DNA from 3 places in the Amycolatopsis sp. NPDC049253 genome. Region 3 is predicted to be linked to each of the others. Evidence: riboswitches for the same ligand, from Rfam matches in the RefSeq annotation. Region 3 holds a riboswitch; each other region holds the start of a gene.

Region 1 (10,095 bases), on a different contig from region 3:
GGCACCCCAGCGGCCTGCTGGGCCGCGTCGGCGGCTGGCTGATGTCACGCGGCAACGCCGCCACCGAGCACCGGCTCGTGGACCTGGCGCGGCTGGAACCCGACGAAACCGTGCTGGTCGTGGGCCCCGGCCCGGGCGTCGGCCTCGACGCCGCGAGCCGGCTGGCCGGCGAGGTCATCGGCGTCGAACCGTCGGCCGAGATGCGCGCCCTGTGCCGTGAACGCTGCGGCGATCGCGTGGAGCTGCGCGACGGCACGGCCGCGTCGACCGGCTGTGCCGACGCTTCCGTGGACGTCGTGCTGAGCGTCAACAACGTCCAGCTCTGGGACGACCGCGAGGCCGGCTTCGCCGAGCTGTTCCGCGTGCTGCGCCCCGGTGGCCGGCTGCTGCTGTCCGCGCACGAGAAGTGGCTGCCCGTCCCCCGGCACGAGCTGGCCGCCGAGGTCACCGCAGCGGGCTTCACCGACCTGCAGACGTGGACCTGGGAGCCCCCGGGCTTCGCGACACTGGCGGCGCAGTTGCGGGCCCGCAAGCCCTAGCGGGAGTCCCTCCGCAGCGGGTGGTCGGCCGGCACCTGCACCAGGACGATGCGCAGGCCGTCCGGGTCGGTGATCCAGGCCTCGTCGAGCCCCCACGGCTCGCGGCGCGCCCCGCGGACCGGCGTGACGCCGCGCGCGGCCAGCTCCTCGAGCGTCGCCGGCAGGTCGCGGACCTGCAGCCAGAGGTCGACGGCCGCCGAGGGTGTCGCGTCGTTGCCGCCCACGACCTCGATCGAACCGCCGCCCGCGAAGAAGACCGTGCCACCGGGGAACTCGCGCCGAATCGCCAGCCCGAGCGTGTCCCGGTAGAACGCGGTCGAGGCCTCCAGGTCGCGCGGGTGGATCAGCACCCGGCTGCTCAGTACGTCCATGCGTCCTGCCTACCCGAGTGGCTCAGGCCACCGCAATCGCGACGATCCCGGCCAGCACCACCAGCGAGCCCGCCAGCCGGCGCGCCGCGTTCCGCTCACCGAGCACGAACCACGCCGCGAGCCCGCCCAGCACGATCGACAGCTCCCGTGCCGGCGCGACCAGGCTGACCGGCGCCATCCGCAGCGCGTAGAGCACCAGCAGGTACGCCGCGGGCGAGGCGATCCCGACGATCAGCGTCTCCTTGCGGTGCTCGCGCCACAGCTTGCCGACTTCGGCGCGGTCGCGCAGGGCCGCGGGCGCCAGCAGCACGCTCTGCACCAGCGCGCCGCCGCCGAAGTACACCAGCGGCGGCACCGCGAGCGTCGTCACGGAGTGGGCGTCCCAGAGCGTGTAGGCCGCGATGGTCGCGCCGGTGAGCACGCCGTAGAACACACCGGCGCGGCGCGCTTTGACGTCGGCCTCGCTCCCGCCGAGGCTGATCACGAGCACGCCCGCCACCACCAGGAACGCTCCGATCAGGCCCAGCACGCCGGGGTGCTCGTGCAGCACGAGCACCGCCGCCAGCACCGACAGCAGCGGCCCGGTGCCGCGCGCGAGCGGGTACACGATCGACAGGTCGCCGACGGCGTACCCGCGCTGCAGCACCGTGCCGTACGCCACGTGCAGCACGGCCGTCACCGCGGCGGCGAGCAGCCACGTCCACTGTGGACGTTCGTGTTCGACCAGGAGCGCGATGACGGTTATCGGGAGCAAGACCACGGCCGAGACGGTGTAGTACAGCCACACGAACCGCGGCCCGCCGAAGGTGACGCGCTTGGCCGCGAGGTTCCACCCCGCGTGCACGACGGCGGCGATGAGGACGAACGACAGAGCTGTGGTGTTCACCGGACCCCTTCGGGTCTTCCGCGCACGCGGAAGGCCGGGTCCTCCAGGCTTTTGTCCCGTCAGATGAACGGCGGGCGTCGGGCCGCGCCGATGGTGCCGCTCGGACCTGTCCCGCCGGCCCTGGTTGTCTTGCGTCTTGCGTCGTGTGTTGCTTTGCGGTGCGGCGGGCCGGCAGCGGAACCCTAGGCACTGCGCTCTCCACCGTAGCCGAACCGATCACTCCGGGCCGCCCGAGGGGGCCGCGAGCAGGCCTGTTAGGCTTTCCCGTCGTTGCCGTGCGGCATTCCGTCAGGGAGGAAACCCGGCCGCGCCTGTCTTCACGCCAGGCGCCCGGAGCCACTTCGACGCGGCAGCGACCTTCACCGAGACGAAAGCAGGACGCCTTCATGGCCAACATCAAGTCCCAGATCAAGCGCATCACCACCAACGAGAAGGCCCGTCAGCGCAACCTGGCGATCCGCTCCTCGGTGAAGACCGCGATCCGCAAGTTCCGCGAGGCCGCCGACTCCGGCGACAAGACCAAGGCCCTCGAACTCCAGCGCGACGCCGCCCGCAAGCTCGACAAGGCCGTCACCAAGGGCGTCATCCACGCCAACCAGGCCGCCAACAAGAAGTCGGCTCTCGCGAAGCGCGCGAACCAGCTCTGAGCTGATCGCAGCACCCTGCCAGACCTGAAAAGCCCGGTGACCGCCTGGTCACCGGGCTTTTTCGTGCGTTCTCCGGGTCCGCCGGCGAGCAGCAGCCCTGTGCACTGAGAAACCCCGGCGACAGTCGCTCATCCGGCGGAGGGCTGATGCCAAGCCTGCGCACGCACCGGGCAACCGCCCGGATCATCTCGCGCGGGAAGGACCTGCTCACGAACCGCGCAGCGGGATCACGACGTGCTCAGCAACCCCCCATCCCGCACGACAAATACCTGCTCACGAGCCGCCCGGCGGGATCGCGGCAGGCCCAGCAACCACCCAGGCCATCCCGCGCGACAAGAAGCTGCTCACGAGCCGCCCGCCGGGATCGCGGCGGGATCGCGGCGGGCCCGGCGACCGCCCGGGTGACCGCGCGCTGCAGCGACCGTCGGGCGCGTCGCAGCTTTCCGAGCGTCGGCCTCGGCCGCGCCGGGCAGCGGGCCGAACTACGCCCGGCCGAGCAGCGTCAGCGTTCGCCCTTGGCGGCGACGACCTCGACGACCGCGCGTTCCAGGGCGTAGTCCGCATCGGCCGCCACGCCCTTGACCTCGGCGTTCAGGCGGGCAACCACGCGCATCGCCGTGGCGAGGCCGTCCTGGCCCCAGCCGCGGGACTGGCCCTGCGCCTTGCGGATCTTCCACGGCGGCATGCCCAGCTCGCCCGCCATCTGGTTCGGGTTGCCGCGGCCGGCGGCGGACACGCGGGCGATCGTGCGCACCGCGTCGGCGAGGGCGTCGGCGACCAGCACGTGCGGCACGCCCAGCTGCATGGCCCAGCGCAGCGACTCCAGGGCCGCCGCGCGGTCGCCGCCCACGGCCTTCTCCGCCACGGCGAAGCCGGTCACGTCGGCGCGGCCGGTGTGGTAGCGGCGCACGGCCTGCTCGTCGACCACACCGCCGGTGTCCGCGACGAGCTGCGTCGCCGCGGAGGAGAGCTCGCGCAGGTCGGAGCCGACGGTGTCCATCAGCGCCATCACGCCCGCCGCGTCGATCTTGCCCCCGACCCGGCGCACCTCGTTGCGCACGAACGACTCGCGCTCGGCGGGCTTCGTCAGCTTCGGGCACTCGGTGATTTCCGCGCCCGCCTTTTTCAGCGCCGCGGGCAGCGCCTTGGCCGCCTTGCTGCGCCCGCCGCCGTTGTGCACGACCACGAGCACGATCCCGTCGGCGGGCGCCTTGAGGTACGCCATCACCGCGTCCGCCAGCTCCTGCGAGATGTCCTGCGCGGAGTCGAGCACGATGACCCGCCCCTCGCTGAACAGCGAGGGGCTCACCAGCTCGGCGAGCACGGGCGGTGTGAGTTCGGACACCCGGTTGCGCGTCATCTCGGCCGTCGAATCCACGGCCCGCGCGGCGTCCAGCGACGCGCGGACAGCCCGCTCGATGAGCAGTTCTTCCTCACCGAGGACGAGGTGGAGCGGCGCGGGTGCGGTGGTCACCCCGCCATCCTCTCACCCGCCCGGTCCCGTGCCCGCTCCGGTGATGTGCGCCGCCACCGTGGCACGAGGTGATCGCCATGTCGTACGGTGTACCCGAGGCAGCGCCCGGCACCACCGGAAACACGACGGCGCGCCGACAACTGAACACCGCTCATCCAGAGGGGCAGAGGGAACGGCCCGACGAAGCCCCGGCAACCGGCGTACAGCCTGTCTTCCCGAATTTGCGGGATAGCTGACGACCACGGTGCCAATTCCGGCCCGCTTTTGCGGGGCAGATGAGGAAAGGAACCTCGCGATGACCGTTACCCTCGGCACGACCTCCACCAAGAAGACCCTGGACCTCGGTCCGGCCGTCGAACTGGTGTCGAAGGAAGAGGGCCACCGGCAGCCGCTCGCCCCGGAGTTCGTGTCCGCGGAGGACTTCTCACCGCTCGAGGTCGCCTACGACTTCGGCCGCGTGCGCCGCGAAGACATCGAGGCCGGCCCCAAGAACATCTGGCGCTACAAGAAGCTCCTTCCCGTCCCCTCGACCGTCGAGGAGATCCCGAACACCGAACCCGGCGCCACCCGCCTGGTGAAGGCCGACCGGCTGGCCAAGGCCCTGGGCCTGAAGTCCCTGTGGGTCAAGGACGACACCGGCAACCCCACGCACTCCTTCAAGGACCGTGTGGTCGCCGTCGCGCTGGCCGCGGCCCGCGAGTTCGGCTTCGAAGTCCTCGCGTGTCCGTCGACCGGCAACCTGGCCAACGCGACGGCCGCCGCCGCGGCCCGCGCCGGCTGGCGGTCGGTCGTGCTGATCCCGAAGTCGCTCGAGCGCGCCAAGATCCTCACCACCGCGGTCTACGACGGTGACCTGATCGCCGTCGACGGCAACTACGACGACGTCAACCGCCTCGCCACGGAGCTCGCCGGCGAGCACCCGACGTGGGCGTTCGTCAACGTCAACGTGCGCCCGTACTACTCCGAAGGCTCCAAGACGCTCGGCTACGAGGTCGCCGAGCAGCTCGGCTGGCGCCTGCCGGAGCAGATCGTGGTGCCGATCGCGTCGGGCTCACAGCTGACCAAGGTGGACAAGGGTTTCCGCGAGCTCGGCCAGCTCGGCCTCGTGGAAGCCAGCCCCTACAAGGTGTTCGGCGCGCAGGCCACCGGCTGCTCCCCCGTCTCGGCCGCGTTCCGCGCCGGCCACGACGTGGTCCAGCCCGTGAAACCCGACACCATCGCCCGCTCGCTCGCGATCGGCAACCCCGCCGACGGCCCCTACGTGCTCGACGTCGTCAACCGCACCGGTGGCGCGGTCGAGGACGTGAGCGACGAGGAGGTCGTGGAGGGTATCCGGCTGCTCGCGCGCACCGAGGGCATCTTCACCGAGACCGCCGGCGGCGTCACCGTCGCGACCGCGAAGAAGCTCATCGAAGCCGGCAAGATCGACCCCGACGCCGAGACCGTGCTGCTCATCACCGGCGACGGCCTCAAGACGCTCGACGCCCTCGAAGGCCGCATCGGCCCCAAGGCGACCGTGCCCCCGTCGGCCGAGGCCGTGAGCAAGGCCCTCGGCCTCTGACCGCCGGGCCCGCGGGCCGCTCCCCTAGCGGGGCGGCCCGCGTGGCTCACCCCGGCGCGCCACCGCCGGCCCGCCGGCATCGGGCAGCACGGCCGTGTCACCGTCCACATCGGTCCGCGTCACTAGCACACCCAACGTCCCCAGCACGTCCACTGTGGACTTCGCCGGATGGCCGTAGCTGTTGCCCGCGCCCACGCTGATCATCGCCGCCCGCGCACCCACAGCCTCGAGGAACCGGGGCAACGAGTAGCGCGACCCATGATGGGGAACCTTCAGCACGTCGGCGTGCAGATCCACCCCCTCGGCCAGCAAGTCGGCCTGCGCGGCCAGTTCCACGTCTCCGGTCAGCAGCACCCTCCCCGCTGCCGTGGTCGCCCGCAGCACCACGGAACTGTTGTTGATCATCGTGCCGTCCTGCAGGGCCGCCGCGCGGGCTGTGACGTAGCGCGGCCCGAGCACGTCCAGCGACAGCCCCGGCCAGTCGAGCCGCTGCCCGTCGCTCAGCTCCAGCAGCGGAACGTGGTGTGTCGCCGCCTCCTGCGACACCTGCTGCCACGCCCACGTCGGCGCCCGTCCGGGCCCGACCGCGATCGCTCCCACGGCCCGGCCGTCGAACACCGACGACAGCCCGCCGATGTGGTCGGCGTGCAGGTGGCTGAGCACCAGCAGCGGGATCCGCTCCACGCCGAGCCGCCGCAGGCACTCGTCCACCGGCCCCGGCTCCGGTCCGGTGTCCACGACCACCGCGCGCCCGGGCTCCGCGGTTGCCAGCACCACGGCGTCGCCCTGGCCGACGTCGCACTCCACCATTGCCCAGCCCTTCGGCGGCCAACCGGGCGAGAGCACCCGCGGCGGCACCACGATCAGCAGCACCGCCACCAGCGCCATCGCCACCAGCAGCCGCGCGCGCCGGAACCGGAACACGACCACCACCACGACCAGCACCCCGGCCGCGCACACCCCACCCCACCAGCCACCCGGCCAGGTCAGCACCGCGCCCGGCGCACGGGCCCCGTGCCGCGCGACGGTGATCAGCCAGCGAGCCTCCGGATCGGCCAGGTGCACCAGCACGTGCCCGGCCCCGGGCCACCACGGACCGACCACCGTGGCCAGCACCCCGAGCACCGTGACCGGCGCGACGACGGGCGCCACCAGCACGTTGGTCACCACCGAGACGAGGCTCACCGTGCCCGCCATGCCCGCGATGACCGGCGCGGTGACCACGAACGCCGCCAACGGCACCGCGATACCCTCGGCGTATCCCGGCGGAATCCCCCGGCGCACCAGCGAATCCGCCCAGCGCGGCGCGAGCAGCACCAGCCCCGCCGTCGCGAACACCGACAACGCGAACCCGAAGTCCGCCGCCATCACCGGATCCCACGCGACGAGCACGCACACCGAGAACGCCAGCGCCGGCAACGCGGAGCCACGCCGGCCCAACGCCAGCGCGAGCAGCGCCACCCCGCCCATCACCCCGGCGCGCAGCACACTCGGCGCCGGGCCGACGAGAATCAGGAAGCCACCCAAGCACAATCCCGCCGCGGCCGCCGACACCCGCGGCCCGATGCGCAGCAACCGGCACAACAGCAGCACCGAACCGCACAGGATCGCCAGATTTCCCCCGCTGACGGCCATCAAGTGCGTGAGCCCCGACTCCGTGAACTCCTGCTCGACCTGCTCCGGCAACGCACTCGTGTCGCCCAGAACCAGCCCGGGCAGCAGCCCCGCCGGCTCCTCCGGCAACACCGCGCACAACTCGTGCAGCCCCGCCCGCAACGCCGCGGCCGCCCGCTGCCACCACGGCGCCGGCGTGACCCCGACCGGAGCGCCCTGCACGTAAACGACCGCGGCCGTCAGCTCACCCCCACGCGCCGGCGCCAGGCGACCCGACCCCGTGACCTCCTGGCCCGGCAGGAGATCACCCCACCCGGCCACCGGTGCGAGCAGCAGGACCCGGCCGGTGGACTCCACCTTCCGACCGTCCACTGTGGCCGACTCCACCCGGGCGTCGATCGCCACCGATCTCGTGCCCGCCTGCTGATCGGCGTAGCCGGCGCTGTGGATCGGCCGTGGTCGTTCGGTGACCTCGACGCGGATCGTGCCGGTCACCCCGTGGGCGGCGGCCTGGCCGAGCGCGTCCTGCTCCGCTCCCCTGATGCGCCACGCCGTCGGCAGCGCCACGACGAGCCCCAGAACCAGCAGCGCGCCGGCCGCGCCGAGCCACCTCCCCCCGCCGCCGTGCGAGCAACACGGCGGACAGAACCGCTGCCACGACGCCGGAAACCTCGGCCGCCCACCACCCGAGCCGCAGCCCCGCCAGGGTGCCGACCCAGGCCGCCAGTGCTGCCGGGACGAGCCGAAGGTCGTGGTCACGCCACGAGGGCGCGGCTTCCGGCTGGACGAACATCATCCGACCGTCACCTGCTCGCGCAGCTTCTCGAACTTGCTTTCTCCGATGCCTTCCACGTCACGAAGTTGCTCGACGCTGGAGAAGCCACCGTGCTGGGTGCGCCAGTCGATGATGCGGCCGGCGGTGACCTCGCCGACGCCGGGCAGCGTGTCGAGCTGCTCAGGCGTGGCCGAGTTGAGGTCGAGCTTGCCCGGTGCCGCACCGGCGCCTGCCGGGACCGAGGACGCGACCGCGATGCCGACGGCGAGCTGCTCGCCGTCGGTGAGCTTGCGGGCGAGGTTCAGGCCGGAGAGATCAGTGCCGGGATCCGCGCCGCCGGCGGCCCGCACCGCGTCGGCCACGCGCGAGCCGGCCGGAACGGTGACGAGACCGGGTGCGCGGACGTGGCCGATCACGCTGATCACCAGCTTCGCCGACGTCGAAGACGCCGGCGCCGCGACGGACGGGTGCGCCTTCGCGCTCGGCAGGGACGGCGCCACTTCCGTCGCAGGCGCTCCGCTGAACACTGCGAACCCCGCGGCGATCAGCACGGCCACGACCACAACCCCCAGTACGACGAGGACTCGGGGGTTTTTCAGCACGCCGGGCAGACCGGGGTGGGCCGGGTCGGCGCCGCCGGGCAACCAGCGCCGGACCAGCCGGCCGCCGGGCCCGACGGTGCGTGGGCCCGCCGCCAGCTGGTCGGCCAGCCAGGCGAGCCTGGCGTTCACGGGAGTGCCCGGATCACGGGCGGTCTGCTCGAACACACGTGCGACGCTAGGCGCTGATCGACACCGGCCACCAGGCCGAATCCGCCAGCCTGTGGATAACTGCCCCCTTGTGGACAACTCGGCCTCCGCGACAGCCGAACGCCGATTCCGGTCGGCCCGCGGTGCCATGCTGACGCCCATCGCCGCCCTCGACGGCGCTCCACGGGAGGGACCCCATCATGACGAACGAAGCCGAGATCCGCGCCCTGATCGAAAACTGGGCCGCTGCCGTCCACGCGGGAGATCTGGACGGCGTCCTCGCCGACCACTCCGACGGCATCGTGATGTTCGACGTCCCGCCACCCCACGAAGGGATCCGCGGGATCGACGCGTACCGCGAAACCTGGCCACCGTTTTTCGTCTGGCAGGCGGAAGGTGCGACGTTCACCGTCCTGGAGCTCGACGTGACCGCCGGCGACGACGTGGCGTACGCCTGGGCGCTTCTGCGGTGCGGCACCCCCGCCGATCCACCGGGCCACCACCTGCGGCTGACCATCGGCCTGCGCAAAGACCAGGGTCGCTGGGTGGTGGCGCACGAGCACCACTCGTTCGCCGCCGTCGACGCCGACGCCGCCGAAAACGCCCCCGTGAAATCCGCCCGGGTTGAAAGTGAACGATGACTCATGATAAACCTGAGTCCTGGTTCACTTTCAGGAGGTGTTGGTCATGACCCCCAAGGTCGCCCTGGTCACGGGCGCTTCGTCGGGTATCGGAGAGTCCACCGCGCGAGAGCTGCTGGCGCGTGGCTACACGGTCTATGGCGCCGCGCGAAGGGTGGCGCGGATGGCGGACCTCGCCGCGCGTGGGGTGCGGACGATCGCACTGGACGTGACGGACGAGGAGTCCGCGGAGAAGGCCGTGGCGGCGATCGTCGCGGAGTCCGGCCGGATCGATCTGCTGGTGAACAACGCCGGTTACGGCTCGTACGGCGCGGTCGAAGACGTGCCCTTGTCGGAGGCCCGCTACCAGTTCGAGGTGAACGTGTTCGGGGCCGCGCGGCTGATCCAGCTCGTGCTGCCCGTGATGCGAGCACAGCGCTCGGGCCGGATCGTGAACATTTCCTCGATGGGCGGCAAGATCCACACCCCGCTGGGCGCCTGGTACCACGGCACGAAGTTCGCGCTGGAGGGGTTCTCCGACGCGCTGCGGATGGAGGTGCGGCCCTTCGGGATCGACGTGGTCGTGATCGAGCCCGGCGGGATCGCGACGGAGTGGGGCAACATCGCCGTGGACCACATGAAGGAGGTCTCCGGCGAGGGCGCGTACTCGGACCTGACCGGGAAGCTGGCGAAGGGCATGACCTCGGGTATCAACGCGCGGCTGATGTCCCAGCCGTCCGTGATCGCGAAGACCGTCGCCAAGGCTGCGACCGCCCGGCGCCCGCGCACACGTTACGCTGCGGGTTTCGGCGCGAAGCCCTTGATTTTCCTGCGCCGCGTCCTGCCCGACCGCGCGTTC
Region 2 (10,095 bases), on a different contig from region 3:
GCCTGGCCGGTCTGCGGCAAGCGGGCCTGAGTTCCGCGGTTCCCGCGGCTCGGTAGGCTTCCCCGGTGGTTGAACTGCTGGGGCCTGCCGAGATCCGCGGGCTGGCGGACGAGCTCGACGTCCGGCCGACGAAGAAGCTCGGCCAGAACTTCGTGCACGACCCCAACACGGTTCGCCGCATCGTCGAGCTGGCCGGGGTTCAGCCGGGCGACGTCGTCTTGGAGGTCGGCCCCGGGCTGGGGTCGCTGACGCTGGGTCTGCTCGACGCCGGCGCCCGCGTGGTGGCGGTCGAGATCGATCCGAAGCTGGCGGCGCGGCTTCCGCGCACCGCCGCCGAACGCGCCGCTTCCGTCGTGGATCAGCTGACCGTGGTCGGCGCCGACGCGTTGCGGATCAGCGCGGCGGATCTGCCGGCCGAGCCCGTGTCGCTGGTGGCGAACCTCCCGTACAACGTCGCGGTCCCGGTCGTGCTGCACCTGCTGGCCGAGCTGCCGTCGCTGCGGCGCGGGATGGTGATGGTCCAGACCGAGGTCGCCGACCGGATGGCCGCCGGTCCGGGCAGCCGCATCTACGGGGTGCCCAGCGTGAAGCTCGCCTGGTACGGCCCGGCGCGCAAGGTCGGTGCCGTGCCGCGGTCGGTGTTCTGGCCGGTGCCGAACGTCGACTCGTCGCTCGTGTCCTTCGAACGCGGCACTCCCGTGGAGGGTGTCGAGCGGCAGCGGCTGTTCGAGGTCGTGGACGCCGCGTTCTCCCAGCGCCGCAAGACGCTGCGCGCGGCCCTCGCCGGCTGGGCCGGTTCCGCGGATCGCGCGGGTGAGCTCCTCGTGGCGGCCGGCATCGACCCGAAGACGCGCGGCGAGCAGCTCGACGTGCACGACTTCGTGCGGCTCGCGGCTCAAGCCTGAAAGAGCCGCGCCAGGTGGTAGTCCAGCGTCGCGAGGACTTCGGGCGAGGTGAACCGGCCGTGCAGGACGTCGAGACCCAGGCCGGTGAAGCCCGCGACCAGCAGGTTGGCTTCCTGCCGCGGCTGGACGCCAGGTGGGAGAGCCGCGCGGCGCAACAGGCTGGTGAGCAGGTCCTCGATCGGTGTCTCGGCGTGGAGGAAAACCTTCGCCAGCGCCGGGTCGCTGTGGGTGCGGCTGAAGTACGCGCGGTGGACGCGAAGTGACAGCTCGCGCTCGGCGTCGAGCGGCAGCAGCTCGGTGAGCAGCGTCCGGACCACGCCGCGCACGCTCTGGTCGACCTGCGCCGCGATGCGGGCCTGCGTGCGCTGCTCGCCGCGTTCGTGCAGATAACGCAGGGAGAGCACGAGCAGGTTGTGCTTCGTCTCGAAGTAGTACTGCACCAGCCGCAGCGACACGCCTGCCTCGGCGGCCACCTCGCGCATGCTCACGGAGTCGAGTCCGCGTTCGGCCGCGATGCGCCACACCGCCGTGGCGATCTCGCGCCGGCGTTGCTCGTGGTCGACCCGGTGCGCCACGGTCCTCCTCCGCTGTTGTGGTACGACTGTATCCGATACACGCGTATCATCTGCGATGTGACGGACGTCCGGAATCGGCTCGCGGACCGGAGTGGGTGTCCGGCTGGGAAGACGGGGTGTCTCGCCGTGTCGAACTACCTTGCCGAACCGTCATTTACCCACGCGTGCGCCGCCGGGAGATTCCCGCGCCGGAATCGCCGCTCCACCAGGGATCAGCAGCGTCCACAGTGGAATAGGCTGCCGGAAAAGCCGCGCGGAAGACATTCGGTGCCGGAGCTTTCGGGTCCACGATGTGGCTGCGGGTGTCCCGGTATCCGGGCACCACCACTCGTGTGATCTGCACCAACGCGCTTGCGTTCACCCAATGGGATCGGCTTTACTCAGAATGTCCATCCCGAGCGACTGAGAGACCTGGCTCGCCGAAGTCGCAGCAACCACTCCCCATGGGGCAGGTGCTACAGCCAGGACCGATGGAGGCTGTTTCCGATGCAGAGGGTAGCCCGCCCGCTCCTGTTGACCCGGCGGCGCGTCGTCGATGAAGGTCGCCGCACGGTATGTGCGTGTCGACGCTCCACAGTCATCGCCTGATCCTTTCTACCGCAATTCTGCGCACCGTCCGAAAAGGACGGTGATTCGGTGACGCCCGGCGCGCCCGGAAACGGTGCTGCGCCTCATGCCTGGAGCTCTTCGTGATCACTGTCGAAAACGTGTCCAAGTCCTTTCCCCTCAACGGAAATCCGGTCGCCGCGCTGCGTGATGTGAGCGTCGACGTGCAGGCCGGCTCTCTCTTCGGCGTGGTGGGCCCCGCCGGCTCCGGCAAGTCCACGCTCGCCCGCTGCATCGCCTTGCAGGAGCGCCCGGACCGCGGTGTCGTGCGGCTCGACGGCCTCAACACCGGTGCGCTCGACGGCCGCCGGCTGCGTGAGGTCCGCCGCCAGCTGGGTGTCGTCGGCACCAAGCCGGAGCTGCTCGCCGAGCGCACCGTCGCCGGCAACATCGCCACGCCGCTGGAGCAGCTCGGCGTCGACGGCCCGCAGCGCAAGAGCCGCGTCGGCAACCTGCTCGACCTCGTGGGCCTCACCGCGCGGGCCGCGCAGAAGCCGGCCGACCTCACGCCCGGCCAGCTGCGCCGCGTCGCCGTGGCCAGGGCGCTCGCCGCCGGCCCGGCTGTGCTGCTGGCCGACGACCCCACCGCCGGCATCGCCCCCGAGGAGGCCGGCGCCGTGCTCGCCGTGCTCGACCGGGCGCGCGCCGAGCTCGGCACCACCGTGCTGCTGACGACCCCCGACGCCGGTGTCGTCCGCCGCGTCTGCGACGACGTCGCGGTGCTCGAAGACGGCGCGGTCGTCGAACGCGGTCACGTGCTCGACCTCATCGCCTCGCCGGGCAGCTGGACCGCGCAGGCGGTGCTGCCGGCCATCGAGACCGCCCGCGCGCAGGCCGCGAAGTACGACCGGTCCGCCGACGTCGTGCTGATCGGCTTCGCGTCGGTCGGAGCCCTGCTGCCCGAGGCGGCCGGCCGCTTCGACGTGGAGGTCGCCACCATCGGCGGCGGTCTCACGCGCATCGGCGACACCCCGATCGCGCGTTTCCGCATCGGCGTCCGCGGCGAGCGGGCCGACGCGGCGCTGGCGTGGATCGCCGACCGCGGCGCCCACGTGACGCCGGCCGTGCGGGCCGCGCAGAGCGTCGCCGCCTGACCGCTCGTCTCACCCCCAGGCCCACCGCACCCCGATGCGGCGTTGGTTGACCGCAACCAACGCCGCATCGGGGTTGCTTGCGGTAGGACGCGGGGTCCGAGAGGAGCGAAGGCGTGTCCAAGAGGTCGGGACAGGTGTCCTGAGAACGGCTGTTTTCTCCTGGTGGGGAGCCCAGGCGCCCGGCCACGTAGGCTTGACGGGTGCTCGCCGTAGTTCCACCACCAGTCACCGTCCGGGTCCCGGCCAAGGTCAACCTGCACCTGGCCATCGGTGACCTGCGCGACGACGGTTACCACGACTTGGTCACCGTCTTCCAGGCGTTGTCGCTCACGGACGAGGTGACCGTCGCGGCCACCGACGACCCGGGGCTCGAGGTCTTCGGCGAGGGGGAGGGGTCGGTGCCCACCGACGCCACCAACCTCGCCTGGCGCGCGGCCCAGGAGCTGTCCACCTACGCCGGTCGCGCCGAGGGCGACGACCCGAAGGTGCGGATCGTGCTGCGCAAAGGCATTCCCGTCGCCGGCGGCATGGCGGGCGGGAGCGCCGACGCGGCGGCGACGCTCGTCGGCCTGGCTTCGCTGTGGAAGCTCGACGTGACGCGCGACGAGCTGGCCGCCATCGCGGGCAAGCTCGGCAGCGACGTGCCGTTCGCGCTCTACGGCGGCACCGCGCTCGGCACGGGCCGCGGTGAGCAGCTCGTGCCGGTGCTGTCGCGCCACACGTTCCACTGGGTGCTCGCGTTCGACACCGAAGGCCTGTCGACGCCGAAGGTGTTCGGCGAGCTCGACCGCCTTCGCACCGACGGCAACCCGCCGCGCATCGGCTCCCACACGCCCGTGGTCGAGGCCCTCGCGTCGGGTGATCCGCGCCAGCTCGCGCTGCTGCTGGGCAACGACCTGCAGGCGGCGGCCGTGTCGCTGCGCCCCGGTCTGCGCCGCACGCTGCGCGCGGGCGTGAACGCGGGCGCGCTGGCCGGCTGCGTGTCCGGCTCGGGACCCACGTGCGCCTTCCTCTGCGCCGACGCGCAGGCCGCCGTCGAGGTGGCGGCCGAGCTGTCCGGCGCCGGCGTGTGCCGGACGGTGCGCGTCGCTCACGGCCCGGTGCCCGGCGCCCGGCTGGTCGGCGGCGACGACGCACCCCGTGGCGCGCCACCGCGCGTGCACGCCTGAACTTCTAGTCCACTGTGGAAAGGATCGGCTGAATCGGATGGCCAACCTGGTCAACCTGGAGTCGGTGAGCAAGTCGTACGGCGTGAAACCGCTGCTGGACGGCGTTTCGCTCGGCGTCGCCGCAGGACAGCGCATCGGTGTGGTCGGTCTCAACGGAGGCGGCAAGACGACCTTGCTGGAGGTGCTCGCGGGTCTGAGCGAGCCGGATTCCGGCCGTGTGAGCCATGTTCGTGACCTGCGCATGGCCGTCGTCACCCAGCGAACCGAGCTGCCTTCGGGCAGCACGGTCGGCGACGTCGTGCTCGAACGCTATGGCGCGGAACACGAATGGGCCGCCGACGCGCGCGTGCGGTCCATTGTGGACGGGCTCGGCATCACCGCCATCGGCCTCGACACCCCGACCGCGAACCTCTCCGGTGGCGAACGCCGTCGCGTCGCGCTGGCCGCGGCGCTGACCGGCGAGCTCGACCTCGTGGTGCTCGACGAGCCCACCAACCACCTGGACGTCGAAGGTGTCCGCTGGCTGGCCGACCACCTGCTCGCCCGCCGGATCGCCGTGGTGGTCGTGACCCACGACCGGTGGTTCCTCGACACCGTCGCGAGCCTCACCTGGGAGGTCGCGAACGGGCGCGTCGAGCAGTACGAAGGTGGTTACGCCGACTGGATCTTCGCGCGCGCCGAGCGGGCGCGCCTGGCCGCGACGGCCGAGGAGAAGCGGCAGAACCTGGCCCGCAAGGAGCTGGCGTGGCTGCGCCGCGGCCCGCAGGCGCGCTCGTCGAAGCCGCGCTACCGCGTGGAAGCCGCCGAGGCCCTGATCGCCGACGTGCCGCCCCTGCGTGACTCCGTGGAGCTGATGGCGTTCGCCAAGCGCCGCCTCGGCAAGACGGTGCTGGAGCTGGAAGACGTGACGCTGAGCGTCGGTGACCGGACGCTGCTCGACCAGGTGACGTGGCGCATCGGGCCGGGGGACCGCGTGGGTCTCGTCGGCGTGAACGGTTCGGGCAAGACCTCGCTGCTCAAGCTGCTGGGCGGCGACGTCGAGCCGGAGACCGGGCGGCGGATCGAGGGCAAGACCGTCGCGCTCGCGCACCTGCGCCAGGAGCTCGACGACCTGCCGCGCGACCTGCGCGTGCTGCAGGCGATCGAGCAGGTGGCCGGGCGCGTGGTGTTCGGCAAGCAGGAGATGACGGCTTCGCAGCTGGGCGAGAAGCTCGGCTTCCCGCCCGAACGGCAGTGGACACCCGTCGGCGATCTGTCGGGTGGCGAGCGGCGCCGGCTGCAGCTGTGCCGGCTGCTCATGGCCGAGCCCAACGTGCTGCTGCTCGACGAGCCCACCAACGACCTGGACATCGACACCCTGCAGCAGCTCGAAGACCTGCTCGACGGCTGGCCCGGCACGATGGTCGTGGTCTCGCACGACCGCTACCTCGTGGAGCGCGTCTGCGACACCACCGTGGCCCTGTTCGGCGACGGCCACGTGACGAACCTGCCCGGCGGCATCGAGGAGTACCTCAACCGCCGCACGAAGCTGCGCGAGGCGACGCCGCGGCGCGAGTCACCGGCGGCCCCGGAGAAGGCCGAGACCAAGCGAAGCAACGCGGAGATCCGGGCCGCGCAGAAGGAGCTCGGACGGCTGGAGCGCAAGCTCGACCAGCTGGCCGCCCGTGAGGAGAAGCTGCACGCGGCACTGCTCGAAGCGGCCACGGACCCGGACAAGCTCATCGCGTTGAACACCGAGCTGAAGGGTGTGCACGCGGAGAAGGAAGACGTCGAGGCGAAGTGGCTGGAGACGTCCGAAGCGCTCGAATGACGGCCCGATCCGCGACCCGATCGACGCTGTTCACGCCACCGCAGGCAAGCGTTGACACCCAGACAGTAATCTGTCGCGCATGAGTCGGTTCGTGGACACGCTCGTCGAGACGGCGACGGGGCGGGGTCAGCAGCGCGGCATGGTCACGGGCGAGCCCAAGGAGCCGGTGCGCCGGACGTGGGCCGAGGTCCACGACCAGGCCAAGAAGATCGCCGGAGGCCTGGTCGCGGGCGGGCTGAAGCCCGGGAGCGCGGTGGCCGTGCTGGCCGCGGCGCCGGTGCTCATCGCGCCCACCGTGCAGGCCGTGTGGCTGGCCGGCGGCAGCGTGACGATGCTGCACCAGCCGACGGCGCGCACGGATCTCGCCGAGTGGGCCGAGGACACGGTCAAGGTGCTGGGCATGATCGGCGCCGGGCTGGTGGTGCTGGGCGAGCCGTTCGACCAGCTCGCGCCCGTGCTGGCCGAGAAGGGCATCGAGCACCGCCTGATCACGGAGCTGGCCGAGGCGGAGCCGCTGGCCGAGGTCGTGCCCACCGACGAGGGCGACACGGCGCTGCTCCAGCTCACCAGCGGTTCGACGGCCGATCCCAAGGCCGTGCGGATCACCTACGGCAACCTCTACACCAACGTCAAGGCCATGGTCGACCGCGCGGAGTTCGACTTCGACGTCGACGTGATGGTGTCGTGGCTTCCGACGTTCCACGACATGGGCATGGTCGGCTTCCTGACGGTGCCGATGACCTTCGGCGTCGAGCTGGTGAAGATCACGCCCGTCGAGTTCCTGTCCGGGCCGTTGATCTGGCCCGAGCTGATCTCCAAGTACAACGGCACCACCACGGCCGCGCCGAACTTCGCGTACGCCATCGTGGGCCGCCGTATGGCCCGCGTCGAGGACGACAACGCCTACGACCTGTCCAAGCTCCGCATCGCGCTCAACGGCGCCGAGCCGATCGACGAGACGGCCGTGCAGACCTTCGTCGACGCGGGCGCCCGCTTCAAGATGCCGGCCGAGTGCGTGTTCCCGGCGTACGGCATGGCCGAGGCGACCTTGGCGGTGTCGTTCGCGCCGCTGTTCACCGGGCTGACGCTCGACGTCGTCGAGGCCGACGCTTTGGAGGCCGACGACCGCGCCGTCCCGGTTCCCGAGGACGACCCCCGGCGGGGCACGGACTCGGTGCGCTCGTTCGCCGTGCTGGGCCGCCCGCTGGACGGCCTGGAGGCGAGCATCGTCAACTCCGAGGGCGAGCTGCTGGGCGACCGCGAAGTCGGCGAAATCCGCCTCCGCGGCCCGGCCGTCACCCCGGGCTACCTCACCGTCGACGGCCCTCTCGACACCCAGGACGCCGACGGCTGGATGAAGACCGGCGACCTCGGGTACCTCATCGACGGCCAGATCGTCATCTGCGGCCGCCGCAAGGACGTCATCATCATGGGTGGCCGCAACCTGTACCCCACCGACATCGAACGCGCGGCCACCTCGGTCGAAGGCGTGCGCGCCGGCAACGCCGTTGCCGTCCGCCTCGACGCCGGCAGCCGCCGCGAACGCTTCGCCGTCGTCGTGGAGTCCAAGCTGGCGGGAGACGCGGAGGCCGAACGCGCGCTGTCGAAGCAGGTCGCCGCCCGCGTCCGCGACGCGGTGGACATGCGCCCGTTCGCCGTGGTGGTCCTCCCGGCCGGCAGCCTGCCCAAGACTCCGTCGGGCAAGGTCAAACGAGCTGCGACGGCGATGCAGTACGCGGACAAGATCGCCCACAACGCAGAGCACTGACGAGCGACTCCACGGACTCCGGCGCCGCCGGGAGGAGCGGCAGGCGCACATCCGGCGTGGGGATGCGGCCCAGGGCGTGGAGGGCGCCCTTGAGGACCGTCGGGTTCGGTTCGGCGAAGGTCGCCACCGAGAGCCGGGCCAGGGGTGGCCCGAGTTCGCGCGCGGCGGCCAGATCGCCGCGAGACCAGGCGGTGTGGAGGGCGACGAAGTCCGCGGTGGCCAGGTGGGCGGATGCGAGGATGCCGCCGGCGGCGCCGAGGGCCAGGAGCGGGCCCGCGATCACGTCGTCGCCGGCGAGAACGGCGAAGTCGGGCGGGCAGTCGCCGAGCAGGGAGACCGTGTCGTGGTCCACGGTGCCGGTGGCGAGTTTGACGCCGGCGACGTTCGGCAACGAGCCCACGGCGCGCAGGGTCGTGGCGCTGAGCGGCTGGGCCGTGCGATAGGGCACGTGGTAGATCACCAGCGGCACCGGGCTGGTCGCGGCTAGGCGGGTGAAGTGGGCGAGCACGCCGGCCTCACCGGGGCGAGTGAAGGGCGGCACGGTGACCAACGCGGCTGTCACGTCGGGCCAGCGGGTCAGCTGTGCCGGGTTGTCCGTGCCGACGATCAATGTCGCCCCACGAGGATGGCAGGCCGCGGCGCACACCTCGATCACGAGCTGCTTCTCGACGGCGTCCAGTGAGCTCGGCTCACCGGTCGTGCCCAGGGCGACGAGCCCCGTCGCGCCGGCGTCGAGCACGGACTCGGCCAAGGCCTCCAGGGCGTCCGTCGCGATGCGGCCGTCGGCGGTGAACGGGGTGATCAGCGGGACCAGGATCCCCTGCAGTTCGGGCATGGGGAGAGCGTGGCGCACCCGAATCGTCCAGGTCCAGTTCACGTTTCTGGCTTCGAGCTTAAGCTGACCTGATGCTCGACGTGCGCCGTCTGCGCCTGCTGGCCGAACTCGCCCACCGCGGCACCATCGCGGCGGTGGCACAGGCGTTCGCGTTCACGCCGTCGGCCGTGTCGCAGCAGCTCAGTGCGCTGGAGCGCGAAGCGGGGCTACCGTTGCTCGAACGCACCGGGCGCACGGTCACGCTCACCCCGGCGGGGCACACCCTGGTCCGGCACGCCGAAGCGGTGCTGGCCCAGCTGGAACGCGCGCGGGCGGAGCTGGTCAGCGCCCGCGCCGGCGTGGCGGGGCCGGTCAGGATCGGCACGTTTCCGAGCGCCGGTCGCACGCTTCTGTCGGCAGCGCTGGTCGAGCTCGCCCGAGCCCATCCGACGCTGGAACCCCACCTGGTCGAGCTCGATCCGGCCGACGTCGCCGACGCTCTTCGCACCGGGAACCTCGACGTCGCCCTCGTCCACGAATACGACTTCGCCCCTGCGGCAGGCGAAGCCACGACTCCCTTGTGGACAGAGGCGATGTACCTCGCGCAAGGGTCACCCCCGGCCCATCGAAACGAGGCGCTCGAACACCACCGCGACAGTCCCTGGATCGCCGCGACACCCGGCACGATGTGCCGCCGCATGACCGACCGCGCGTGCGCCGCCGCGGGCTTCGAGCCGCGAGTCCGCCACCAGGTCGACGACTTCGCCACCGTGCTCGCCCTCGTCGCGGCCGGGCAGGGCGTGGCGCTCGTGCCGGAGCTCGGGCTGGTCGATCGGCCGGACGGCGTCCACCTCACGCGCCTGGGGTTGTCCCGCCGCACGCGGCTCGCCCACCGGGCCGGCGCCGAGGACCACCCGGCGGTTCGCGCCGTCGCCGAAGCGTTCGGATTGGCCGCGAAGACGGAACCGGCCCACTCACCACGGTGAGCGGGCCGGTTCCGTGTTCTCGGGGCTTGGGAGTCCGGAGGGCGGGGTTGGTTCAGGAAGAAGTCGGGTGACAGGTCAAGCGAGCGCCGCGGGGGAACAGCGCGTCGAGACCCGAGGACTCACCGGTCCTGGAAGGACTCGGCGTTCTCCGTCACCTCCGGACGCGGTGCCCGGGAGGCGGTCGCCTCGTGCTCGTCGCGTGCGCCGGGGACGGCGGGAGCGCGCCGGCCGGACAGGTCGGCCAGCTGTTCCTCGACGGCGTCCAGGAACTGGTCGACCTCGCGTTCGTCGTAGCCGCGCTTGCCGATCAGCGGCTTGTTGAACATGACGTGGTGGACTTCGGCCGCGGTCAGGTCGTCCTCTTCGGC
Region 3 (10,095 bases):
GCGCCTGGCCCGGGTAGCCGATGTAGCGGTCGATCTCCGCCTCGATCTCCAGCTTGCCCATGGGCGTGTTCGCGACGAGGTAGTCGATGGCCTGCTGCCGGCTCCAGCCCAGCGCGTGCAGCCCCGTGTCGACCACGAGCCGCCCGGCGCGCATCGACTCCAGCGTGAGCATGCCGAGCAGCGAGACGTCGTCGGAGTACAGACCCATCTCGTCGGCGAGGCGCTCGGTGTAGAGGCCCCAGCCCTCGACGTAGGCGTTGAAGTCGCCGAGGCGGCGCAGCAGCGGCAGGTCGGTGAGCCCGAGCGCGGTGCTGAGCTGGAAGTGGTGGCCCGGGATCGCCTCGTGGAACGCCGTGGCCTCGGCGGTGTGCCGGAACCGTTCGGTGGCCTCGTAGGTGTTGGCGAAGTAGGTGCCCGGGCGCGAACCGTCGGCGGCCGGCGGCATGAAGTACGCGGGCGGCGCGCCGGGCGCGGAGTCCTCCGGCACGGCCTCGACGGTCCACGGCTGCTCGGGGATCGTGCCGAACCACTTCGGCGACTCGGCCGCCGCGCGCGTGATGGCCGAGCGCGCGGTGTCGAGCAGCTCCTCGGCACTCGTCCAGCGCAGCTTCGGGTCGGTGCGCAGCCGCTCGAAGATCTCCTGCAGGTCGCGCGTGCCGAATACGCGCTCCCCCAGCGCCTGGTACTGCTCGACCTGGCCCGCGATCACCTCGAGACCGGTGTCGTGCAGCTCCTGGGGCGAGCGGTCGGTGGTGGTGTGCATGCGCGCGAGGCGCGCGTAGATCTCGTCCCCGCCGGGCAGCCACGACACACCCGCGCGGTCGTCGGGCCGGCCGTGGGCGAGCACCTCGGCCTCGAGGAAGTCGCGGTACTCCTTGAACGCCGGGCGCACGACGTCGCGCAGCAGCTCCTCGCGCCGGCTCGCGAACGCCTCGTCGGGCGCCGGCTGGCGCAGCAGCGGGTCACCCGCCGGCTCGGCGAGGTAGCGGTCGACGTGGGCGATCGCGCCCTTCACCAGCCGCTCGACGGGCACCAGCCCGGCCTCGATGCCCTCACGGTGCCGCACCGCGACCGCGCGCAGGAAGGCCGGGATCCCGGCCAGCCGGTCGAGGTGCACCGAGGCCTTGTCGCCCGGCAGCACCGGCGCCATCGGCAGTGCCGAGAGCAGGCCCGCCGCGGGCCCGACGAACAGGTCGGTCACGGTGAACTCGCCGAAACGGCTGTCGATGAGGTCGAGCTTGCCCTCGATCGAGTTGATCACCACCTCGCGCGTGACGCGGTCCGTCGCGTCGAGGTCGCCGGCCTCGATCGCCCGCGCGCGCTCCAGCAGACCGGCGAGCCGCTCGCGGTAGGCGGCTTCGGCGGCGGCGCTGGGGTCGCCGAGTCCCGGCGCGTCGGGTTTGATGCCCAGGATCGCGGCGGAGAGCGGTTCGAAGCCGAACATCTCGTCGACGAGCTCGTCGGCGAGATCGGTGACGACGGTCATGGGTGCGGACTCCCGGGGTTCGGTGGTGCCGTGCGATTCCGACCCTAATGGAGAGCCGGGCTCCGGGGTGGCGTTCCGGCACGAGCGTCCCGTTCACCCATTGTGAACGGTGGATCGGGGCCGTTCCCGACACCCAGAGCCACCGAAACCGGGCTCCTGCCACCGGACCGGGCGACGCGGCCCCGGCCTTGCCGCGGCCGGCGTGGCCCGGAAGGTAGCGTTCCCCGGGTGGCCGTGACCGATCCCGCCGATGTCCGCCTGCTCGCCGCCCTCGCCGAGCTGGGCAAAACGGCCGTGCACGACCTCGCCGCGAAGGTGGGCATGGACCCGCGTGAGGTCGCCTACCGCCTGGTTGCCTTGTCCGGCAGCGGGTTGCCGCTGCTCGTCGGCGTCGAGAGCGATCCTTCCGGGCTGCGGGCGGCGATCGCGGGAGCGCCGCCGTCGTGGCAGCAGGCCCAGCCGCCCTCGGGGGCGATGCCCGTCGCCGCGCCCGGCGGACGGCCCGGCGCGGGCCTGCCGGCCGGAGCGGGCCACGGGATGCCGACGGGGCAAGGGTTTCCGGCCGCGGCCCCGCCGAGCGCCCCCGTTCCGCGTCCCGGGAACGGACCCGGAACGCCGGGTGCGCCGTCCGTCCACGGTGGACCGTCCGGACCCGGGCACGGCGTGCCGTCCGGACCATACGGCGTACCCTCGGGTCCCTACGGCGTCCCGTCGGGCGCGTACCCGGCCGTGCCGGGACCGCCGCCGCTCGACCCCGCGCTGAGCACGTGGGGCGTGCCGCAGACCGCGTCCTGGGCCCGCGGTGACGAGCCGCGGCGCGCAGGCCCCGCCGAGGGCAGACACGGCCGGATCGGCGAGACACTGCCGACGCAGGGGCTCGAAGGCGAGCAGCTCACCGTGCAGCTGCTGGAGGTGCAGGACCCGGCCGACTACCTGTTCGGCGCCGCCGGCTACCGGCTCGACACGGGCGAGCGGGCGGTGGTCGTGCACACCGAGATCACCAACCGCGGCAACGTGCCCTTCGCGTCGCTGCCGGACAACTACCTGGAGCTCGTCACGGCCGACGGCACGACGGTCGCCAAGGCGCCCGTGTCCCTGACCTCCCGGCCGCCGCACAAGATCGGCGTGCAGCCCGGCGAGACGCTCGGCGGCCACACCGTCTACGTCCTCCCGGACGCGACGCGGGTGGTCTCGGTGCGCTGGAGCCCCCGCCCGGAGCCGGACGACCGCACGCTGACCTGGGCCGTCGAGGGCTAGTAGCTCTCCTCGCGCAGGATGTCCAGCGCGCGGGCGAGGTCGTCGGGGTACTCCGCCTCGAACTCGACCCAGCGCCCGTCGGCCGGGTGCGCGAAGCCGAGGGTGCGGGCGTGCAGCCACTGCCGCGTGAGGCCGAGGTGACGCGCCAGCACCGGGTCGGCGCCGTAGGTCAGGTCACCCACGCACGGGTGGCGCAGCGCGGAGAAGTGCACGCGGATCTGGTGCGTGCGGCCCGTCTCGAGCTTCACGTGGGCCAGCGACGCGGCTCGGAACGCCTCCACCACCTCGTAGTGCGTCACGCTCGGGCGCCCGCCCGCGACCACGGCGAACTTGTAGTCGTGACGCGGGTGGCGGTCGATCGGCGCGTCGATGGTGCCGCGCGTCGGGTCCGGGTGGCCTTGGACCACGGCGTGGTAGCCCTTGTCGACCGTGCGCTCCTTGAACGCGCGCTTGAGCACCGTGTACGCGTGCTCGCTCTTGGCCACCACCATCACGCCGGTGGTGCCCGCGTCGAGCCGGTGCACCACGCCCTGGCGCTCGGCGGCGCCCGACGTCGAGATGCGCAGGCCCGCGGCGGCGAGCCCGCCGACGACCGTCGGCCCGGTCCAGCCGGGGCTCGGGTGCACGGCGACGCCCACCGGCTTGGAGATCACCACGATGTCGTCGTCGTCGTGGAGGATCTTCATGCCCTCCACGGCCTCGGCGATGACCTGGATCGGGGACTCCGGCTCCGGCAGCGTCACTTCGAGCAGGCCGCCGGCGGTCAGGCGGTCGGACTTGCCGGCGGGCCGGCCGTCCACCAGCACGTCACCGGCCTCGGCGAGCTCCGCCACGACCGTGCGGGACAGGCCCAGCAGCTTGGCGAGGCCGGCGTCGACGCGCATGCCGTCGAGCCCGTCGGGGACGGGCAGCAGGCGCGCGGTCACGCGGTCTCCTTCTTGCTGTTCTTGTCACGGGTCGAGGTGCCGTCGTAGTCCTTGCCCAGCAGCGACAGCAGCACGATGAGCACGCCGCCGCAGCAGATCGCGGAGTCTGCGATGTTGAAGATCGCGAAGCCCTCGCCGTTGGGGGCGAAGGCCGAGATGAAGTCGATGACGTGACCGCGCAGCGGGCCGGGGGCCCGGAAGATGCGGTCGGTGAGGTTGCCGAGCGCGCCCGCGAGCACCAGGCCGAGGCCGATGGCCCAGCCGACGCTGCGCAGCCGCCGCGAGAGCCAGATGATGGCGACCGCCACCGCGGCGGCGACCAGCGCGAACACCCACGTCATGCCGGAGGCCATCGAGAACGCGGCCCCGGAGTTGCGGATCACCTGCAGGTAGATCAGCCCGCCGAGGATCCGCACCGGCTCCTTGCCCTCGAGGTTCGCGGCCACGAGGTTCTTCGACACCAGGTCGATCGCCCAGATCAGGGCCGCGATCGCGAACACCAGCCCGACCCGGCGCTTGGGCAGCGGCACGGGCGCCTTCTCGGCGGCGGGCTCCTCGGGAGCCGCATCGCCGGTCACCGCCGGTTCGGGGGCATCGGCGGGCTTCGCGCCTTCGGACAGGCCGCGTTCGGACGAGGAGGACTCGGTGCTCACACCCCCATTGTCCACGCCCCGGGCTCACCCGGTCGCGGCGGCAGGCCGTGACCGCCACTTCGCCGGTCCGGCGACCACCACGAACGCCGTCGCGAGCAGGATCGCGGCCGACAGCACGACCCCGCCGAGCCCGGGCAGCGCCACGGCCGCGACCAGGGCGAAGACCACCGCGAGCACCAGCACGACGACGCTGCGCTCGTACCACGCGAGCACCAGCAGCCCCGGCGCCGCCAGCACGGGTCCGCGCACGTCGGCGCCGAGGCCGAGCCGGCCGAATGCGACCAGGTCCAGCACCGGCACGGCGAGCAGGCCCCCCGGCGAGGAGGGCGGCGAAGCGGCCGGTGCTCAGGGCATTCCCGGCGCGCGCGTACCTGGCCAGCACGAGCGCCGCCACCACGGCGAGCGCGATCGGCCAGCCGAGCGCCGTCGCGTACGTCGACGGCGGCAGCGGCACCCGGTCCTGGGTGAGGAACTGCAGCCCGCCCGGATCGGGACCGAGCAGACCTCCGGGGATCCGGTGCACCGGATCCGAGTACAGGTCGCCGAACGCGCCCCGTGCTCGGCGGTCGAGTTGCACCGCCGCCAGGATCAGCTCGGCGAAACCCAGCACCGCCAACGGAACCCAGAACCCCCACGCTCTCCCCATGCGGGGAGCCTGGCGAGCGGGCTCAGGCGCAGAACGGCGGAAGCTCCCGCGGGTCCCCCACCGGCGCCCAGCGACCGTCGACCTTCGTGTACTCCCAGCGGGCGCCGCGGGCGACGATCTGGCGCAGCGCGAGCACGAGGCGGTCCACGTGCTCCTCGGTGCTGCCCAGGCCGAGGCTCACGCGCACGGCCTGCTGGCCGTCGCGGCCGCAGGCGCCGATGAGGCGCTTGGTGGCGACGTGGGCGCAGAACGCGCCGTCGCGCACACCGACGCCGTACTCGGCCGAGAGGACCGCGGCGAGCCAGCCGGGTTCGAAGCCGTCGACGATGAAGCTCACCGTGCCCACGCGGTCCACCGGCGCGTCGAACAGGCGCAGCTCGGCGCAACCGGGCACACCGGCCAGGCCCTTGCGCAGCCGCTCCAGCAGCGTGGCCTCGTGCTCGCCCACGGCGGCCCAGTTCGCCGCCAGCCGCTCGCACGCGACGCCGAGCGCGTACACGCCGACGGTGTTCGGCGAGCCGGCCTCGTGCCGCTCGGCCCCGGTGTTCCACACCACCGCGTCGGAGGTCACGAGCTTCGTCGCGCCCCCGCCGGCGAGGTACGGCTCGGCGGCGCGCAGCCAGTCGGACCGGCCGATGAGCGCGCCGGCGCCGAAGGGCGCGTAGAGCTTGTGCCCCGAGAGGGCGACGTAGTCGACGTCCAGCTCCCGCAGGGAGATCCGGCGGTGCGGTGCGAGCTGCGCGGCGTCCAGCGCGACGCGGGCGCCGTGTTTCCGGGCCACGGCGGCGATCTCGGCCACGGGCAGCAGCTCGCCGGTCACGTTGGACGCTCCGGTCACCACCACGAGCCGCGGCCCTTCGGGGCAGGCGGCGAGCGCTTCGTCCACAACGGACACCGCGGCCAGGCGCGTGCGCGGCAGCTGCACGCGGCGCACATTCGGGCCCCGCCAAGGCAGCAGGGCCGCGTGGTGCTCGGTGTCGAACACGACCACGGACGTGCGCCGCGGCAGCGATCGCGCCAGCAGGTTGAAGGAATCCGTGGTGTTGCGGGTGAACACGACTGTGTCGGTGGCGCGCGCGTCGACGAACCGGCGCAGGATGTCGCGCGTGCGCTCGTAAAGGCGCGTGGACACCTGCGAAGCGAAGCCCGCGCCGCGGTGCACGCTGGCGTACCAGGGCAGGAACTCGTCGACGGCGGAGCGGACCGCGTCGAGACACGGCGCGCTCGCCGCGTGGTCGAGGTTCGCGTAGCCGACCTCGCCGCCGGTCACCAGCGGCACTCGCAGCGCCGCCCCCGCGACGCCGGGAATCTCCTGCGCCGCAACGGTTTCGGAGTTTTCAGCGGTACGGTCCAGAGCGAGTGTCATGGCTGTGCCTCCTCGGCAGTCCGGGGGACCCCGGCGAGGGGCCCGCGCTTGCCCGCCGCACAACGCGACCGGCCCGGTCTTCACCCGGGGCACCCCACCGCGGTAGGAGGGTTGCCGGCCAGCAAGCCGGGGCTGAACGCTGGCACTCATGACCTGTTGATGAAGGTAACCGAACGACGCCCGGTGGCGCCAGAGGTGTCCCGTGAGCTGAGACGGCGCTCACAGACCGGCGATCACCGCCGCAGCGCGTGGAAGGCCTCCGTCTGCTCGCGGATCGCGCGCTCGGCCGGGAGCCGTTCGATCGAGGAAGCGCCGAAGAAACCGACGATCCCCTCGGTGTGGTCGAGCACGTACTGCGCGTCGGCGGGTTCGGCGATCGGGCCGCCGTGGCACAGCACGAGCACGTCCGGGTTCACCCGCTTGGCCGCGTCGTGCATCGCCTGCACCCGGGTGACGGCCTCGTCGAGCGTGACGGCCGTCCGCGCGCCGATCGTGCCGCTGGTGGTGAGCCCGAGGTGCGGCACGAGCACGTCGGCGCCCGCGCGGGTCATGTCGGCAGCCTGCTCGGGGTCGAACACGTACGGCGCGGTCAGCAGATCGCGTTCGCGGGCCAGCGCGACGAGGTCGACCTCCAGGCCGTAGCCCATGCCGGTCTCCTCGAGGTTCTGGCGGAACACGCCGTCGATCAGCCCGACGGTCGGGAAGTTCTGCACGCCGGCGAACCCCATCCGCTTGAGCTCGTCGAGGAACGGGCCCATCAGCCGGAACGGGTCGGTGCCGTTGACGCCGGCCAGCACCGGCGTGTCGCGCACGACCGGGAGCACCTCGCGCGCCATGTCCACGACGATGCCGTTGGCGTCGCCGTAGGCCAGCAGCCCGGCCAGCGACCCGCGGCCGGCCATGCGGTAGCGGCCGGAGTTGTAGATGATCAGCAGGTCGATGCCGCCGGCCTCGGCGGCCTTGGCGGACAGGCCGGTGCCCGCGCCGCCGCCGATCACCGGACGGCCTTGCGCCACCGCGGCGGTGAGCCGGGCCAGCGCTCGTTCGCGGTCCACGTCAGGACCTCCCTTCGCCGATGAGCCGGTGCAGTTCCCGCGCGGCGGCCGCGCCGAACCCGGTGTCGTTGATGGCTTCTTCGCGCCGTGTCACGGTCGCCGTGCCACCGGACAGCGCTTCGGTGAGGTGGACGAACAGCTCGGCGTCGGCCGCCGGGTCGTGGAACGGACCGTCCGGAACGTCCACAGCGGACACTCCGCCGAGCGGCAGGAACACCGAGACGGGCCCTTGTGCCGCGCGGAGTTTGCGCCCGAGCAGCGTGCCCAGCTCCGCGGATTCCTCCGGGGTCGTCCGCATCAGCGTGACGGTCGGGTTGTGCACCAGCAGGTTCCGGTCCGCGAACCGCTCGGGCACGGTGTCGGCCGGGCCGAAGTTGACCATGTCGAGCGCGCCGACGCTGACCACCTGCGGCAAGCCCGCGCGCCCGGCCGCCTCCAGCCGGTGCGGGCCCGCGGAGAGCACCCCGCCGACGAGCTCGTCAGCCAGCTCCGTCGTGGTCAGGTCGAGGACACCGGCGAGCAGGCCGTCGGTCACGAGCTTCTCCATCGCCCGGCCACCGGAGCCGGTCGCGTGGAACACGAGCACCTCGTAGCCGAGCCGTTCCAGCTCGGCGCGGGCCTCGTCGGCGGCGGGGGTGGTGACGCCGAACATCGTCACCGCGACCAGGGGCCGATCGGTGGTTTCGCGGCCGGTGTCGTGGTGGCGGGCCATGGCGGCGATCGCTGCCGCCGCGTTGCCCAGCACGGTCTTCGACACCGCGTTGAGGCCCGCGATGTCGACCACGGAGTACATCAGCGTCACGTCGGTCTCGCCCACGTACGGGCGGACGTCGCCGGACGCCATGGTGGAGACCAGCAGCTTCGGCAGGCCCACCGGCAGCTCGCGCATCACCGCCGCCGCGATCGACGACCCGCCCGAGCCGCCGACCGCCAGGACCGCGTCGACACGGCCCTCGTCGAACAGCCGCCGGACGGTCACCGCCGCACCGCGCGCCATCGTCTCCACGGCTTGCCCGCGGTCGCGGGAGAGCGAAGCGAGGTCGACGCCGGCGGCGCGGGCCACCTCGTCGGCCGGCACGTCGGCCCCGTCCGACCGGGCGGAACCGGCGTCCACCAGCAGCGTGTGCACGCCGTCGACTTCGAGGCGGGTGCGCAGCCAGTCGTATTCGGCGTGTTTCGTGTCGAGGGTGCCGACGAGGCAGACCGTGGCCATGTCCGCCATCGTCGCCCCGGCGCGCGGGCGGCCGCTGGGCCAGTTCGCCGAAAGTGGTCCAAACTGGCTGGTGAAGGAGGTGCACATGCACCGGGTCACGGCCGCCGAACTGGTTCGGCTGCTCGGCGCGTGGCGCGGCGGCGGTCCCACGTTGCCCGCCGCGCTCGCCGCCACGCTGGCCGAGCTGGTCGACTCCGCCGTGCTGCCCGAAGCCGCGGTCCTGCCCGCGCAACGGCCGCTCGCGCGAGCGCTGGGCGTCTCCCGGGGCACGGTGACCTCGGCGTACGACCAGCTGGCGGCCGGCGGGCGGCTGGCGGCCGAGGCCGGCTCCGGTTCGCGGGTGCGCCGGCGCCAGCCCGGCGGACCGGGTGTGCCGGGTGGCCGGCTCGTTTCGTTCACCGGCTCGGCCGCCCCGGCGGACCTGTCGAGCGGTGCCCTGCCCGGCTCGGCCCTGACCGCGGACGCACTGGCGGCGCTCGGTCCCGCCGACCTGGAGCCCTACCTCGGCACCGACGGCTACTTCCCGGCCGGCATCCCGCGGCTGCGGGCCACGATCGCCCGGCTGCTCACCGACGACGGCGTGCCCACCACCCCCGAGCAGGTCCTGGTGACCGCGGGCGCCCAGCAGGCCGTGTGGCTCGTGGCGAACACGCTGGTCACGGCGGGTGACCTGGTCGTGGTCGAGGAACCGAGCTACCGCGGCGCGCTCGAAGCGTTCGCCGGGGCCCGGACCCGGCTGCGGGGCATCCGCTGGACCACCGACGGGATCGACCGCGACCAGCTGCGCGCGGCGCTGCGCCGCTCCCCCGCGCTGCTGTACTGCCAGCCGTCCGTGCACAACCCGACCGGCGAGCGTATGCCGGCGGCCGCGCGGCGCGAGCTCGGGAAGCTGATCACCGCCGCCGGCCTGCGCACGGTGGAGGACCGCAGCAGCGCCGACCTGGCGTTCCGCGGGCCGGCACCGGGGCTGGCCGCGCACGTGCCGCCGGAGCTGCTGGTGAGCATCGGCACCGCGTCGAAGCTGTTCTGGGGCGGTGTGCGGATCGGGTGGATCCGTGCGGACGCGCCGACGGTCGCGCGGCTGACCGAGGCTCGCAAGGCGATCGACCTCGGCTGCTCGGTCGTCGACCAGCTGCTGGCCGCCGGGTTGCTGCGCCGCGTCGCGGAGGCCCGCGAGGCGCGGCGCGCGCTGCTCGCCGCGCGCTGGGAGTCCACTGTGGACGTCCTCGGCCGCGTGGTCCCGCACTGGCGCTGGACGACGCCCGCCGGCGGTACCGGGCTGTGGGCCGACACCGGCGAAGACGCCGTGCGCCTCGCGCAGCGCGCCCTCGCCGCCGGGGTGAAACTGGCGCCGGGGCCCGCGTTTTCGGTCTACGACGGCTTCCGGACTCACCTGCGGCTGCCGCTGTGGCACGCGCCGCGGGACCTGGAGCCCGTGCTCGCCTCGCTGCGGTGACTCAGCTGCCCAGCTCGCCGCGCCAGCGCGCGAGCCG

Evidence for each region. Region 3 has a riboswitch for S-adenosylmethionine ahead of AB0K15_RS20420 (aminotransferase class V-fold PLP-dependent enzyme). Riboswitches for the same ligand answer to the same signal wherever they lie in the genome.
Region 1: another riboswitch for S-adenosylmethionine. It lies ahead of thrC (threonine synthase); the one in region 3 lies ahead of AB0K15_RS20420 (aminotransferase class V-fold PLP-dependent enzyme).
Region 2: another riboswitch for S-adenosylmethionine. It lies ahead of AB0K15_RS13650 (ATP-binding cassette domain-containing protein); the one in region 3 lies ahead of AB0K15_RS20420 (aminotransferase class V-fold PLP-dependent enzyme).

The regions. Positions count from the first base shown of each region.
Region 1 covers NZ_JBFAQX010000011.1:22,477-32,571, forward strand. The annotation lists gene AB0K15_RS24675 (class I SAM-dependent methyltransferase) at 1-539, shown strand, start outside; gene AB0K15_RS24680 (VOC family protein) at 536-910, opposite strand; gene AB0K15_RS24685 (EamA family transporter) at 933-1,796, opposite strand; gene rpsT (30S ribosomal protein S20) at 2,183-2,443, shown strand; gene holA (DNA polymerase III subunit delta) at 2,946-3,917, opposite strand; SAM riboswitch class I at 4,066-4,199, shown strand; gene thrC (threonine synthase) at 4,213-5,478, shown strand; partial or broken gene AB0K15_RS24705 (ComEC/Rec2 family competence protein) at 5,503-7,885, opposite strand; gene AB0K15_RS24710 (ComEA family DNA-binding protein) at 7,885-8,634, opposite strand; gene AB0K15_RS24715 (nuclear transport factor 2 family protein) at 8,817-9,257, shown strand; gene AB0K15_RS24720 (oxidoreductase) at 9,304-10,095, shown strand, end outside.
Region 2 covers NZ_JBFAQX010000005.1:86,440-96,534, reverse strand. The annotation lists gene AB0K15_RS13665 (transglycosylase family protein) at 1-30, shown strand, start outside; gene rsmA (16S rRNA (adenine(1518)-N(6)/adenine(1519)-N(6))-dimethyltransferase RsmA) at 66-905, shown strand; gene AB0K15_RS13655 (TetR/AcrR family transcriptional regulator) at 896-1,480, opposite strand; SAM riboswitch class I at 1,867-1,973, shown strand; gene AB0K15_RS13650 (ATP-binding cassette domain-containing protein) at 2,170-3,180, shown strand; gene AB0K15_RS13645 (4-(cytidine 5'-diphospho)-2-C-methyl-D-erythritol kinase) at 3,381-4,349, shown strand; gene AB0K15_RS13640 (ABC-F family ATP-binding cassette domain-containing protein) at 4,387-6,159, shown strand; gene AB0K15_RS13635 (fatty acyl-AMP ligase) at 6,239-7,927, shown strand; gene AB0K15_RS13630 (dihydrodipicolinate synthase family protein) at 7,866-8,762, opposite strand; gene AB0K15_RS13625 (LysR substrate-binding domain-containing protein) at 8,834-9,727, shown strand; gene AB0K15_RS13620 (DivIVA domain-containing protein) at 9,847-10,095, opposite strand, start outside.
Region 3 covers NZ_JBFAQX010000008.1:155,788-165,882, reverse strand. The annotation lists gene AB0K15_RS20445 (DUF885 domain-containing protein) at 1-1,486, opposite strand, end outside; gene AB0K15_RS20440 (AsnC family protein) at 1,715-2,743, shown strand; gene AB0K15_RS20435 (RluA family pseudouridine synthase) at 2,740-3,669, opposite strand; gene lspA (signal peptidase II) at 3,666-4,322, opposite strand; gene AB0K15_RS20425 (hypothetical protein) at 4,347-4,622, opposite strand; gene AB0K15_RS20420 (aminotransferase class V-fold PLP-dependent enzyme) at 4,991-6,334, opposite strand; SAM riboswitch class IV at 6,374-6,488, opposite strand; gene AB0K15_RS20415 (phosphoenolpyruvate hydrolase family protein) at 6,568-7,389, opposite strand; gene AB0K15_RS20410 (Tm-1-like ATP-binding domain-containing protein) at 7,391-8,602, opposite strand; gene AB0K15_RS20405 (PLP-dependent aminotransferase family protein) at 8,601-10,058, shown strand; gene AB0K15_RS20400 (potassium/proton antiporter) at 10,060-10,095, opposite strand, start outside.